One region of the uncultured Spongiibacter sp. genome, then DNA from elsewhere that is predicted to be linked to it. Evidence: predicted binding sites of a transcription regulator. Region 1 holds the regulator's gene; the other holds the start of a gene.
The links. The regulator FNR, encoded in region 1, switches genes on or off when oxygen is low (the NO sensors DNR and NnrR bind a similar motif). The targets are predictions, from matches to a motif close to TTGATNNNNATCAA.

Region 2: ABNS66_RS04555 (OmpW family outer membrane protein) is a predicted target of FNR. The motif match lies at 4,963-4,976, and genes of this name have one in related genera.

Annotation. Positions count from the first base shown of each region.
Region 1 is NZ_CAXGPO010000010.1:101,445-108,920, reverse strand. It holds partial or broken gene ABNS66_RS07205 (cbb3-type cytochrome c oxidase subunit I) at 1-259, opposite strand, end outside; gene ABNS66_RS07200 (Yip1 family protein) at 448-1,056, opposite strand; gene fnr (fumarate/nitrate reduction transcriptional regulator Fnr) at 1,165-1,902, opposite strand; gene hemN (oxygen-independent coproporphyrinogen III oxidase) at 2,041-3,432, opposite strand; gene ABNS66_RS07185 (hypothetical protein) at 3,450-4,013, opposite strand; gene ABNS66_RS07180 (acetoacetate decarboxylase family protein) at 4,172-4,942, opposite strand; gene ABNS66_RS07175 (Rieske 2Fe-2S domain-containing protein) at 4,993-5,967, opposite strand; gene ABNS66_RS07170 (TetR family transcriptional regulator) at 6,132-6,734, opposite strand; gene ABNS66_RS07165 (SDR family NAD(P)-dependent oxidoreductase) at 6,803-7,476, opposite strand, start outside.
Region 2 is NZ_CAXGPO010000005.1:134,884-142,359, forward strand. It holds gene hemL (glutamate-1-semialdehyde 2,1-aminomutase) at 19-1,302, opposite strand; gene hemJ (protoporphyrinogen oxidase HemJ) at 1,420-1,839, opposite strand; gene ABNS66_RS04540 (chloride channel protein) at 1,973-3,373, shown strand; gene argC (N-acetyl-gamma-glutamyl-phosphate reductase) at 3,389-4,429, shown strand; gene erpA (iron-sulfur cluster insertion protein ErpA) at 4,510-4,863, shown strand; gene ABNS66_RS04555 (OmpW family outer membrane protein) at 5,045-5,713, shown strand; gene ABNS66_RS04560 (anhydro-N-acetylmuramic acid kinase) at 5,722-6,843, opposite strand; gene ABNS66_RS04565 (peptidoglycan DD-metalloendopeptidase family protein) at 6,840-7,476, opposite strand, start outside.

The sequences.
Region 1 (7,476 bases):
GACAGGTGCGCTGCACCACAAACAGCGAAGACCCCATCAGCGCACAGCCACCAAACGCAAATATAACCGCGTTAGTATGCAGGGGTCGCAATCGCCCAAAACTGAGCCAGGGCGTGTCGAAGTTGAGTTGCGGCCAAACCAATTGCGCTGCGATGAGAACGCCGACGGTCATTCCGACGATGCCCCATATCACAGTCATAATGGTGAATTGCCGCACCACTTTGTAGTTGTAAGTTGGATGTTCTTGCGAAGATGTCATGACAGTTCACGAACCTCAGGTGGACTATGCGCGAACCGGCAACAAGCGCCGTTCGGGCAGACATGATGGAGGTGGGTATTGTCCCAGCAGGTGGGGGCCGCAATGCTGACCCAGATCAACAGAAAGCTAAACAGGCCTGCGACACTATGCCGCAGAAAATTTACCTTCCTACCGACTAATTTATGCCGCTAATCAGTGAACACCGGTGTCATTCCCATATCCCAGAGAATAACCACCGCGCCCATTAGCGCCATAAATATCACCATACAGATTGCGACTACCGCCGAGGCGTACAAAAAGCCGCGCTCTTCAGGAATTCCCATCGCCAGCGGAATACCTAAATACAGCAGGTATACAGACCAACCCAAGGCCAGAATACCCAGGGTCAGATCAAACCAGAAAAGAGGAAAGAAACCGCAAAGCCCCGCAATGAACAGCGGAGTTGCCGTGTATCCAGATAAGACGATGCCCTTGAGCACCGACGAGGAAGCGCCATAGGTCTCGGACATCCAGTGAACGAAATAACCGATCACCGCCAACGAGCCCAACATCGCAAAATAGAAGGCAATGACAATCTGCAGAGCACTCGCCTGCGTCAGGCGCACCACCTCGCCATCGCCCACCGTCCAACCCACTTGGCTGGCACCGTAGTACCACGCAACGCATGGCCCGATGGCAAGAATGATGGGGTACAGCAGCTTGGCAGCCAAACCCTCATCGCCGGCATCGGCAACCATACGCCACTGCTTACGGGGACTGAACAAAAAACCTAGGGGATTGCTAATTATTGCACTCACGGCCTACTCACTCTTTCCGGGGAGATTTATTGAAAGTTTACCGCCCAACGGACGGATCCGGTTGATCTGAGTCAAGCCTGTGCCACTACGGCACAATGACAGCCACAATTACGGCTGAAGGTTTGCAGCTGCCTTAAGGCCTTCGACATCGAGATCGCTAATTTCCTTATTGTCGATTCGAATTAAGTCTTGTTTTGCAAAACGGCTGAGAACGCGGCTTACGGTCTCGACGGTGAGCCCCAGAAAGCTGGCAATATCCGCACGCGACATCGGCAATCTAAAAGCGGATGCCGACAATTTACGGCGCGCCTGGCGAGCAGAGATGCTCACTAACAGCGATGCAACACGCTCGTCAGCCGTATTTTTGCTGAGCAAGGTAATGTGTCGCTGATCATCAACGATCTCGCTACTCAACAGCTTAAAAAAGTGTCGTTGAAGATTGGGCAACTGGCCGCTGAGATCTTCGATCTGCGAAAAAGGAATTTCACAAATCGCCGACACCTCTAATGAAACAGCGGAACTCGCGTAGCGGTTTTGACCAATACCATCCAAGCCAACAACTTCACCCGGAAAATAAAAACCGGTGACCTGCTCCTCTCCAGCATCGGTAATGCTATATGTTTTTACAGCACCAGAGCGCACGGCAAATACAGACGTAAACGCATCACCTTCTCTGAAAATATGACGGCTCTTTGGCAGGGGGCGACCGCGCTGCACAATATTGTCCAGCTTTACAATTTCATCGCTTTCCAAAGCCAGCGGCAAGCAGATGCCACTCAGTCGACAATTGTTACAGCTAACAGCAGGGTTGTGTGGGCAGGCTTTGGGGGCTTCCGCGCGTCGCATGTGGTCTCCTTACACATGTCGGGGGGTGATTACTGCCGCCATTGAACGCCTTATCTCCGGGTGGGTCAAGTCTACTTTCGGCGTAGTCGCGATAAAGTTACTACACAATAAAATAGCGCGCCAAAAGCCTGTAAACCGCTACAAGGTTTTGGAATACGCTCCGCGGTGCAGAGACAAACTTTCATCAAATAACATGCAAACATTTCGCAAAACCGCCCGCCCAGCTTCCGTTATTTTTATCCCCTCACCACTGAGTAACAACACGCCTGAATTGTGAGATTCTTCTAGCGACGGCAGGACGTCAGCAAACTTTTCTCTAAAGCTGACCTGATAGCGACCGTGCAACTCCTTAAAGTCCAGCTTTAAGTTACAGGCCAACTGCATAATAACGTAGCGACGAAGCATATCTTCTGCTGAAAGCTCTAACCCGCGAGTCACCGGCAATCGCCCGGCTTCAATCTCGGCGTAGTAGGCTTCGAGATCCTTCTCATTCTGCGCATAGCAGCGTCCCAAAGAGCTTATCGCCGACACCCCCATTCCGAGTACATCGGGTGAATGGCAGGTCGAATAGCCCTGGAAATTTCGCTGCAGACGACCCTGCTGCTGATAAATGGCCAGCTCGTCATTGGGCTTAACAAAATGATCCATACCAATATGCAAATACCCCGCAGCTTGCAATCGCTGACTCGCCAGAGCAAAAATTTTCAGTTTCTCTTCGCTATCCGGCATTGGGTATCTATCCATCGACTTTTGCCATTTAAAACGCTGTGGCATATGGGCATAATGGTAGATGGCAATTCTATCTGGCGACATCGCAATTAACGCGTCCAGCGTCGCTTTAAAACTTTCCTCGGTCTGTAGTGGCAGGCCGTATATTAAATCTGCACTCACCGATCTAAATTTAAAACGCCGCGCCAATGACACCAGCTCGGCGATCATATCTTCACTCTGTACGCGATTAATGGCCTGCTGCACATCGGGGTTCGTATCTTGCACACCAAAGCTGACACGGTTAAAACCCAAGCCTTTAAGCAAGGCCAAATAATCCTCATCGACGCAACGCGGATCCAACTCGATGGAAAATTCCCGGTCGTCACTGTCATCGAGATTGAAGTGACTGGCAAGTTGATGCACGAGCTCGGTCATTTCCGCTTTGTCTAGGTAATTGGGTGTTCCACCCCCGAGGTGAAGCTGACTTACACGGCGGGACACACCCACATGCCGCGACAGGAGCTGTAGCTCTCTGTTTAAGTGGTCCAGATAACGACGACTTGCTCGCGGGTCTTTGGTAATAATTTTATTGCATGCACAGTAGTAGCAGAGGCTTCGACAAAACGGAATGTGCACATATAAGGACAGCGGCGATGGGCTATTTCTTGCATCGTCAAGAAAGCGCACATAATCGCGATCGGTAAACGCTTCGCTAAAGTTCAGTGCCGTAGGGTACGACGTGTAGCGCGGCCCCTGTACTGCATAGCGGCGCACCATATCAGTGGCGTTATCAAATTCTCTTGCGATCGCAGTCGGCATGTATATTCCCTTCAATACTACTGTTTGAATGCACCAGAGTAAGACGCGTGCTCAGGCTTAAATGTCGATAGATAATCATCTCGCTCGTGCTGACCAACCGGCCCGATGACGGCATCTATCTCGCGCTCAATCGCCTGCCAATCAGCGTCGCCAAACAACTCTCCAGCCATCTGAAAGATGCCTCGCTCTTCATGAATGTGCGATATCTGACGACTGTGATAATGCTTACTTAAGCGAATAATTGCCGGCCGCACGGGCTTTTCACTCAGCCGTAATTCAGAAAATATCAACGACAGCTGATCACTAAGGGCCTCCAGCATGCCGTGGTCTCGCAACACATTTTCCACGGCATAGTGATTCACTCCGGGCTTGGTGAGTAGCTGCCTGAAAATGATATCTTCAACAGGGTGGTGCCATACTTCGGGGTAAATCTGGATGTAATCCAGGCAACGCATCATTGCGTCGACATCAGCCGGCGCATCATGTAAGCCAAAGTAGCTCTCAATCTGATGATTGAGGTCATACAGCATTCGCTGCATGCGCTGATGATCCGTTTCCAACTGCAAAAAAATGGGATGCATGGCCCGCTCCATATTATTCTAGCCAAGGCATCATAATATGCGGCAACGCCATTCCCATTGACCTGAATCAACAGCAATGAGGGAGATCAGCTTATCGGCGCGACAAGCTCACAGAAAAGCGGAAAAAAGCCGGGCGGTGATACCCGGCGAGGGTGATTCTAGGACTGTTTGGGGCCACCATTTTCACCGGGCCAGCGAGAGCCACCGATGGTGTCGGCAAAGGGCATAAAGCCCTCGGGGTCCAGCGGGCCTTCGAGCGTGATGCGGCGGTCGAGGAAAATCGGCGTCCACAGCCATGTCTCTGCTTCCGTTCGCATAGGCAGTTTGCTGGCCAGAGGGTCCCAAGGGCTGTCATTTAGCGTGACCTGGCCCTGCAATTTCTCGATATGCGCCGTGCCGTATTTTGCGTAAACACGCACAACGTGAGGTGGGAAGTCCCAGCTGGGGTTTTCCATATCCACACCGCGCAGGTGCTTTATCCACCACTCATTCGTTTCGTGCTCCGGGGGAATCTCGCCCTCACCGGTCACCTGCCCCTTAAACTCCAGAAAGGTATATCCGCGGTGGCTCACCTTTGCTGATACATAGTCCATCAAGCGGAAGTACTGGGTCTCTCCGTAATACTTCGGCTGCCCCCAGCGCTCGTGACTACCGTAAATTGCCGCCTCCTGATCAATGGCAATACCCAGAGTGTACTCACCTTCAATGCCATTGTAGTTAGCGTCAACATTCACCACGCAACCATACTCGGGCTCATTTAATACCGGGAAGTTATAAATGGTAATGGTCACGCCCGGTTCTTTACCTGGCTCAATACCGGGCGGTAAAAGTTTCGCTATCGCCTCAGCGTCCGTTTTATAGCGAATTTTTAGCATCGGCCAGTTGAGAATATCGCCGGGCTTACCCATAGGGGCGTTGGAGTCAGTCATGGTAGTTATTCCTCGTTATTATGGTTTTGGGACGGGTTGAGCACCGCGATCTACGCCGCGTAAAATTGCTCAAACCACTTACGGTATTTTGCGATCGGGCCGTCGCCATCACACAGCGTGGGGTGCTCCAGATACACTTTGTTTTCCCAGATAGGGATATCCTGACCGACTTGGCGAACGATCTCGTCGCGGAAGGCATTGGCGTATAGGGTGTGCTCACCACTCTGCTGTTTAGGCATAGAGAAGTTAAAGCGCATGTGAATGTTCTGGTCGTCGATAGGTGTGATGGTGCCCATCATGACAATATCGAACATGCGAGAGAATTTTTGGTAGGTTTGTCCCGGGCCAAATGAATAGGTTTCCAGGCGCCCCTGGTCATAGTTCTCGCCACTCAGGTCTACATTACCCTCTTCATCGATGGCGTGCTGTAGACTGTCCATCAGCGTGCTGCGTTTGTAACCGTCGATGGTGACGTGACCATCCGGCATTTCCGGAGACTCATGAACGGTCACAAAATGCGCGATGTCCACGGCATTTTCACCGGTCTCCTGAATGATCGAGTTAATCTGCCAATCGAAGACATCCATCTCCGTCCACTCGTCGGAGTGCAGCTCGGCGTGGCGCTCAACTTCCCACAGCGGCGCCACCCCTTGGGGGTGATACCAGGCCCAAATCATTTGATTCAGCTCCACCACAGGGTAGTTGCCAATTGCCTGCTTGCCGTCGACTTTAGGCGGCATATTTTTCGCGTAGGGCACCTTGGTACAAAAGCCCTCGCCATTAAATTCCCAGGCGTGGAAGGGACAAGCGATGCTCTCCCCCTTTACCTGACCACCGTGCCCCAGGTGGGCACCCAAGTGCGGGCAGTGGGCGTCTAGCAATACTGCCTCACCCGATTCCGTGCGAAACAGCACCAGGTCCCGGCCGAAATACTTCAGCGGCTTCACATCCTTAGGGGCGAGCTCTTTGCTGTACTCAATGGCAAACCAGCCGCATGGGATGGGCTTCTTATATCTATTATTCATTCTCCCTCCTGACCCTTCTCTCAAAAAGGTAACCGTGATGTAAAAAAAGTATACGGTTTCCCTATTTCGGTCAAGCGAGAGCAGCGGAGAAATGATTACTGATTGGTAAGGCGGGAAAAGAAAAGTGCTGACATCGGTCTACCGATGCCAGCACAGCGGCGCTTTCAGGCAAGCATGCTGCTTTTTATAAAGGCGAGTAATTGACGATAACGGGTTTCTGAATCGTAATTTTCATCGTGCACCCAGTTCAGCGTGATGGCATTGAACATGCCCACGGTCATTTCCGCACAGAAAGCCGGACTCAGCTCCGGCTTTAAGGCCTGGCGATTGTGCTCATACAAACGCAGGAAGCTACTGTTAATAAAGGCCAGCTGCCCCGCGCCCTGGCTAATATTCGCCGACATTGCGCCGACTGAATAGGCGATCAGCTCACGTTCGATACCGCCCGCCAACTGCTCGCGATTGATAAACACCTCAATGATGTGACCGAGCTGTTGCTCAAAAGATTTACCGCTGGCCAGCACATCGTCAATCAATTGATCGGTGCGTTGCAGCAACTCCTCCTGACACAGCTCCACCATTAAGTCGTGTTTGGTCGCGTAGTAGTTGTAAAAGGTTTTCTTGGCGATATCCACGCAATCACAGATCGCATCGATGGTCAGCCCGTCTACCCCATGGCGGCCGATCAAGCGCAATGTCTCTTTACGAATGGTCTCGCGCACGGCCTTTTTTTTGCGCTCTCGCCGACCAAGCTGACTCGCTGGCACCGATGATTCTCCCATCTCTGTCAAAGCGTCGAATGGTAGCGTAAGCCGGTCCGTCAAGCGAATGCCTCCTACAGTACGTTGGGCGGCGTTGGCGTTACGCCATTGAGAATGCCCTGGGTGCGCTCAATAAAGGCAGCCCGGGACTTCTCCGACATTGGGGTAATCCAAAACTTGTCTTCGCGCAGCCCGTTGAGCGCAAACGCAGCAACTTCTTCCGGCTCGGTGGTTTTCAACTCCATATCGTATTGCGCCATGATCGCCTTCATATCATCGACCGAGTGAATACCAGAATCGGGTTTATTCGGGTCGACGGGCAAATCCTCAGGACGATTGCGTTCAGAGTTAAAGATGCCGGTATTCACCACATGTGGGCCGGGAAACAGGGCATTGACCTTCACCGGCGATTGCTGGGCCTGCAACTGAAAATGCAGGTTTTCCGTAATCGCCTGCGCCGCTGCCTTGGTCGCGGTGTAGATCGGCGTATCCGGTAACATTAAGAACGCGCCATTCCCCGAGCCAGTCACCACAAAGTGTGCCTCTTCGCCCTGCTCCACCAAGCGGGGAACAAAGGCGTTAATGGTGTTAATCAAGCCCCAGGTATTTACCCGGAAGCCCCACTCCCAATCATTGGCACTGTACTCCCACATATTGCCGCCTTCGCCCGTCCCCACACCGGCGTTGGCAAAAACGAGGTGCACCCCGGAAAAGTGGGTAAACGCCGCCTCGGCAAGAGCAGCCATCG
Region 2 (7,476 bases), on a different contig from region 1:
CATCCTTGTAATGTGGGATCAGCGAAGGTTGGCGAACACGCGCTCAGCAACATCCAGCGTTTCCTGAATATCGGCCTCAGTGTGGGCCGCCGACATAAAGCCTGCTTCATAGGACGCTGGGGCGAGGTATACGCCGCCCTCCAGCATGCCGTGGAAGAAGCGGTTAAAGCGGTCGGTGTCACAGGCCATGACCTGCTGGTAGTTGCTGATGCGTTTCTCTTCGGTGAAGAACACACCGAACATGGTGCCAACATGGTTGCTGCTCAGGGGAATGCCAGCCGCTTCAGCGCGTGCATGTAAGCCATTAATAAGCATGTCAGTGCGAGCGAAGGGTATGTTGTAGAAGTCCGGCTGAGAAATGGCGTCAATCATCGCCAGACCGGCGGCCATGGCTGCGGGGTTGCCGGACAGGGTTCCCGCTTGATAGACGGGGCCGCTGGGTGCCAGCTGCTCCATAATGTCGCGTCGACCGCCGAAGGCAGCCACCGGCATGCCGCCGCCGATCACTTTGCCCAGGCAGGTGATGTCTGCTGTTACGCCGTAATAGCCTTGAGCGCCTTGCAGGCCAAGGCGGAAGCCGGTCATTACTTCATCGATAATCAGCAGGCTTTGGTGGGCGTCGCAACACTCGCGCAGGCACTCTAAGAAGCCGGGCAGCGGGGGAACGCAGTTCATGTTGCCCGCGACGGGCTCAACGATCACACAGGCAACCTGGTCGCCAAACTCAGCAAACGCCTTTTGTACGCCCTCAACATCGTTGTAACTGAGGGTGACGGTATGCTCGGCGAGTGCGGCCGGTACCCCTGGTGAGCTGGGTACGCCAAAGGTCAGTGCTCCAGAGCCGGCTTTGATTAGCAGGGAGTCGGAATGACCGTGGTAGCAGCCTTCGAATTTGATAATTTTATCTCGCCCCGTGGCACCTCGCGCCAGGCGTATCGCGCTCATCGTTGCCTCGGTGCCAGAGTTCACCATGCGCACCATGTCCATGCCGGGAACGATGTCGCAAAGACGATCTGCCAGTCGTGTTTCTATTTCGGTGGGCGCGCCGAAGCTGAGGCCCTTTTGAATTTGTTCTGTTACCGCAGTAATCACTGAGGGGTTGGCGTGACCGAGCAGCATAGGCCCCCACGAGAGAACGTAGTCGATATAGCGTTTGCCATCGACATCAAAGACATAGGCTCCTTCTGCGCGCTCAATAAAACGCGGGGTGCCGCCAACGGCTTTGAAGGCTCTGACTGGGCTGTTTACACCGCCGGGGATGTGTTGACGGGCTTGCTGGAATAGCTGCTCTGAACGACTCATGGTAGATGCGAGAACCTCAATATTGGGCAGATAAGCGCCGGGTATTATCCCGACTTGGGGCGATTTTTCCTAGGGAAGCGCGACATCTTGTCGTCGGCTTCACTGGGTATACGGGTTTTAAAAGGGTTTGAGTACAACAAGAAATACAATAGCGAACAGCGCAATAACGGGCGCTTCGTTGAACCAGCGGTAAAACACGTGGCCACGTTGGTTCTCGTTATTCGCAAAGCGTTTTACGAGTTTGCCGCAGTATAGGTGGTAAACGATTAAGAAGGCGACAAAGGCCAGCTTAAGCCACAGCCAGCCAGCGTGCAGGTAGTAATTGGGGTTGTACGCCATCATGGCGATGCCAAAGATGACGGTCAACATCGCAAACGGGCTAACGAAGCGGTAGAGCTTTTGCTCCATGGTCGAGAGATGACGCTGGGTGGCGGCGTCTTCAGCCATGGCGTGATAAACAAACAGGCGGGGGAGGTAAAATATGCCGGCAAACCAGCAAACAACGGCAATAATATGCAGGGCTTTAAACCAGAGCATGGGGGTGGGGCTCGCTTATGTTACTCAGCAGTTGGGCGGTAGGTGGCTTTAGCATACAATAGTTGCGCGCTTATTGGGCAGTCTGGCTAGGCTGCTATCTCACTTCTCGCAATTACCCGCAGGCTTTATTGGCATGGAATACAGCATCATTGCTCGCGCTCGTCGTCGCTTGCGTTTGTGGTGGATATTGAACCGTCGTCACACTCGGCGTCAGCTCGGTACGCTGGAAGATTGGAAAATGCGTGCGGTGTTTTGGCTTGGCGCCTTAACTGTGGGGTTGGTGATACAGGGGTTCGCCTGGCTCTCTGAGGAGAGTTTTTCTCTTTTTGAGCACGCGCACTCGCAGTATCCGTATGCGTTTCTGGTGATAACGCCACTCGGCCTGATGGCGATTGTGTGGTTGATGAACCGTTTGGCCAAGGCGTCGCGAGGCAGTGGGATACCGCAGGTGCTGTTGGTGCACAAACAGAGTTATCACTGGCTTCGAGGCCCCTTCCTATCGCTGCCGGTCGCGATATTAAAAGTACTGCTAACCTGTGCCGCGTTGCTGTTGGGGGCAACAGTGGGGCGTGAGGGTCCCAGCGTACATGTTGGCGCCGCGCTAATGTATCAATTTGGCCATTGGGCAAAGTTGAAGCAAAAACAAATTGAAAGCAGCCTGATTGTGGCCGGGGGTGCCGCTGGAGTGTCTGCTGCATTTAATGCACCGTTGGCCGGTATCGTTTTTGCCATCGAAGAGCTGCAGCAGTCGATGGAGGCGCGCACGACCGGGACGTTGATTATGGCAATCATCCTCTCGGGTGTTGTCGTGCTCATGTTTGCTGGTCATTACAGTTACTTCGGCGTGCCAGATGTCACCGCCATGCCGTTTGAAGACTACCCCTTCATTATTGCTGCCAGTGTCGTCTGCGGATTACTCGGTGGTCTGTTCAGTTTCTTTTTGGTCGAAGGAAGTCGTGCGGTGGCGCCTTTGGTGCGAGCGCGACCAATGCGGGTGGCAATGGTGATTGGCGTGGTGTTGGCGCTGATGGGCTTGGTATCCGGCGGCGCGACCATGGGTAGTGGCTACGTGGAGGCAAAAGCGCTGCTGGCTCAGCAAGCGGAGGGCAGCTGGTGGACGGCGTTTGGCCGGATTCTGGCGACGATGCTTACCTATTTCAGTGGTATCCCCGGCGGGATATTTTCGCCCAGTTTAGCGGCGGGGGCGGAGTTGGGTGCATCGATGACGAGCCTCTTCCCCAATGTGCAGGCGACAGCATTGATACTCGTTGGCATGGCGAGCTATTTTGCTGGTGTGGTGCAGCGGCCAATCACCGCCTTCGTGATTGTTTTAGAGTTAACGGGGAATAATCACGATATACTACCGGCCTTAATGGTGAGTGCATTAGCGGCAACGGTCGTTTCAAAGCTGGTAATGCCGCAGCCGGTATACCACGTGCTCGCACAGGATTTAGTTCGCAGTTGGGAGCATTTGCTCAAAAGCAAGCAAGATGATGAGGTCGCTAGCAATACTTCATCGACGACAGATAAGTGAATAGGAGATAGGCCCGTGTTAAAGGTTGGGATTGTTGGTGGAACGGGGTATACCGGTGCGGAGCTGCTGCGCCTTATTGCCGCCCACCCCAATGCTGAAGTGGCAATGATTACCTCAAGGGCCGAAGACGGCGTGCCGGTTGATCAGCTCTTTCCGAGTTTGCGCGGCGTTTGCGACCTTGCCTTTTCGGTGCCCGATGTGGCAGCACTGTCTTCCTGCGACGTTGTGTTCTTCGCGACCCCCCACAACGTTGCTATGCAGTTGGTGCCGGAATTGCTTGCCGCAGGTACTCGGGTAATTGACCTGTCGGCCGACTTCCGTATCCGCGATGCTGCGTTGTGGTCGCAATGGTATAACGAAGAGCATGCCTGCCCAGAATTGCTCTCTGAGGCCGTATACGGGCTGCCAGAGAGTAACAGTGCTGCGATTAAAGATGCTCGCTTAATCGCTTGTCCAGGCTGTTACCCCACGGCAGTGGAGTTAGGGTTTTTGCCGTTGCTTGAACAGCAGCTAATTGACGATCAACGGCTTATTGCCAGTGCGGCGTCAGGCGTGAGTGGCGCTGGCCGGCAGGCGAAGGTGGATACCTTGTTTGCTGAGTTAGATGGCAGCTTTAAAGCCTATGGTGTGGCGGGGCATCGCCACTTGCCCGAGATTGAGCAAGAATTATCGGTAGCCTCGGGCAAGCCCGTGCAGTTGACCTTCACACCGCATTTGTTGCCACAAGTGCGCGGTATCCACGCTACCTTGTACTCAGAGCTGTTGGACCCCGCCGTGGGTTTGGACGAGCTGCAATTTATGTTTGAAAAGCGCTACGCCGATGCGCCCTTTGTCGACGTAATGCCGCTGGGAAGTCTGCCGCAAACAAGGACAGTGCGCGGCGTAAACACCTGCCGTATTGCGCTGCATCGCCCGCAAAACCGCAACACGCTGGTGGTACTGTCAGTGATCGACAACCTCGTAAAAGGTGCTTCGGGTCAGGCCATTCAAAATATGAACCTGATGTTCGGCTTGGATGAGTCAGCGGGCCTGGATGATGTCGCGCTGTTGCCCTAGTGTTTGGTATTCTTGACTGTTTTACTCGGATAAGAGGATAATTGTGTCCTGCCCTTTGGGTAAAAGCAGTGAGGTAAGGTATGTCAGTAGTAGAAGAGTATACGCCGTCAGTTTTGCAGTTAACGGAGCGTGCTGTGGCGAAGGTTAAGCACCTGATGGAAGAAGAGGCGAATGATGACCTCAAGCTTCGGGTGTTTGTCACCGGTGGTGGGTGCTCTGGTTTTCAATACGGTTTTACCTTCGACGAGTTGGCAGAGGAAGACGATACGCTGGTTGAGAAAGAGGGTGTTGTCGTCCTGGTCGACCCGCTTAGTTATCAGTATATTGAAGGTGCTGAGCTGGACTATACCGAAGGCTTGGAAGGCTCGCGTTTTGTTGTTAGCAACCCAAATGCCAGTACCACCTGTGGTTGTGGTTCGTCCTTTTCTATTTAACTCTCGTCTGAGTAAATCTGCGCTGACGCGCATTTAAGATACTGGCGCCAGTCAGTATTTTTTTATGCAATCGCTAAATTCCCTTATTTTTAGTAAGGCTTAATCTAGATCAAGAGTCGCCCTCAGAAAATTCGTTCTAATGGAACCCAGAACGAAGATAACTCCTCATGAGGATGACGATATGAAACAGATGAAAGCATGGGTTCCCCTTCTTCTCGGTAGCTTGGTAGCGCCAATTGCCGCACACAGTTTCGAAGCTGGTGATTGGGTGGTGCGTGGTGGTGTTACCACGACTGACCCGCGGGAAAGTAGCGATAATATCGTTGCGAATGGAAGCCCAATGGCCGCGAAAGTGGGCCTGGACAGCGACACGCAGCTGGGTATTACCGCCGAGTATATGCTGGATGCGAACTGGGGGGTCGAGTTGTTAGCGGCAACACCGTTCGAACATACGGCGACAGGTCGCGGTGCGTTAGCCGGTGTTGATATCGCTACCTTCAAACATTTGCCACCCACCTTGAGCATGGTTTATCACTTTGCATCGGTGAACGGCTTTCAACCCTACGCGGGTGTGGGTTTGAACTATACAGTGCTGTTTGACGAGGACCTGACGTCTGAATTCGAAAGCGCGGTAGACAAGGGCAGTATCGACCTTGAAGACTCATTCGGTATTGCCTTGCAAGTGGGTGCTGACTACCACGTGAACGAGCGTTGGTTGGTGAATGCGTCGGCGCGTTGGCTCGACCTGGAAACTGAGGCCGAAATTCGCACTGACGGTGGCAGTAAGTTCACCGCAGATATCGATGTGGATCCAATGGTTTACACCATTAGCGTGGGTTACAAATTTTAAACGCTAACTTAGCCGGGGTAGATAGCCCCTAGTATGCGGGCGCCTTTGGCGCCCGTTACGCTTGGCACATTGCCGGGCTTGCCGTTGAGCGCGGCATAGGCCAACCACGCAAATGCGGCAGACTCTACTGCGTTGGCCGGAATGCCGAGAGCATCTGTCTTTTCAACGACCATCTCTGATAGTTTTTCTTCAAGCCGCTGCCGCAATGCGCCGTTATATGCTCCTCCGCCACAAAGAAATAGCGATACCTCGCCCTCCAAGTTTTCAGCTTTAATTGCATCGCTCAATGTTACCGCTGTTGCTTCAAGCAGCGTTGCCTGAACGTCGTTGTCGGGTATTGGCGGGAGTGTATTTAGCAGCGCCTTCAGGGTGGCAAGGTTGTAGTGCTCTCGGCCGGTGCTTTTGGGGCCGGTTTGCCGATAATAGGGGTTGTCGAGTAGCTTCTCGAGTAAGCCGGTCTCTACGGTTCCGCTTCGGGCCCAGTCGCCATCGCGGTCGTACTCGCTATTCCTGCGATGTTGAATCCAGCTGTCCATAAGGACATTGCCAGGGCCGGTATCATAGCCGTTAACGCTGCCGTTCTTGTGCAATACAGTGATGTTGGCCATACCGCCGATATTTGCGATCACCCGATTGCTGCCCGCGCGGGAGAAGACGGCCGCATGGAAGGCGGGGACGAGCGGTGCACCTTGGCCGCCAGCGGCGATATCGCGGCGACGGAAGTCGGCAATGGTGGTTATGCCGGTCTCCTCGGCAATTGTGTTTGGGTCGCCAATCTGCAGTGTATATGCCTGCTCGACAGGCCTTTGCGGGCTTGTGGGGCGGTGCCGTATTGTTTGGCCGTGGGAGCCGATGGCGGCGATCTGTTGAGCGTTTAAGCTTTGGGAGCGCAGAAACTGATTCACCGCTTGCGCAAGGGCGAGGGCAAGCTCGCGATCGGCTTGGCCCATTCGCTCAATTTCGTTGTCGCCAGCACTGCACAGTGCGAGTAGAGCGTTGCGAAGCGCACTGGGCAGTGGTGCCTCGGCGGCGGCAAGTAGTTCGCACTGGTTCGCGGTGTCAATCAGGGCAATGTCTATTGCATCGAGGCTGGTGCCACACATCAGCCCAATATATAGCGAGCTGCTCACCCTTCGGAGCCGGGGCTGTTGTAGTTGCGCTGTGCGGCATAGGTGCGCAGCTGTAACTGCAGACCGCTGATCTGTTGTAAAAAGTCCGGCATATCGTTACGCCCGACGCGAGTGGGCGGCGGCAGTTTGTCGACGATCGTGGCGGGGTTGCGATGCACGCCATTCATCAGGAATTCGTAGTGCAAGTGTGGCCCCGTGGCATAGCCTGTTGAGCCTACCCAGCCAATAGTCTCCCGCTGGCGAACTCGTTCTCCGCGAGACACGGCGCGCTTGTGCAGGTGGAGGTATTTGGTCACGTAAGCTTCGCCGTGTTTGATAAAAACGTAGTTGCCGTTTGCTCTTGAGTAGCCGGCCTCCAGCACTCTGCCATCGCCTGCCGCATATACCGGCGTGCCGCGGGGGGCTGCGTAGTCAACGCCTCGGTGCGGGCGTACCGTTTTAAAGACGGGGTGAAGGCGTTTGGGGTCAAAGCGGGAGCTGATGCGGGTAAAATCGAGTGGGGCTCGCAAAAACGCCTTGCGCATGCTCTCGCCGCTTTCCGAGAAGTAGTCGATCTCGCCCTGTTTGTTCACATAGCGGTACGCTTGGAAGGAGTCGCCGCGATTAAAGTACTGGGCCGCGAGGATTTGGCCG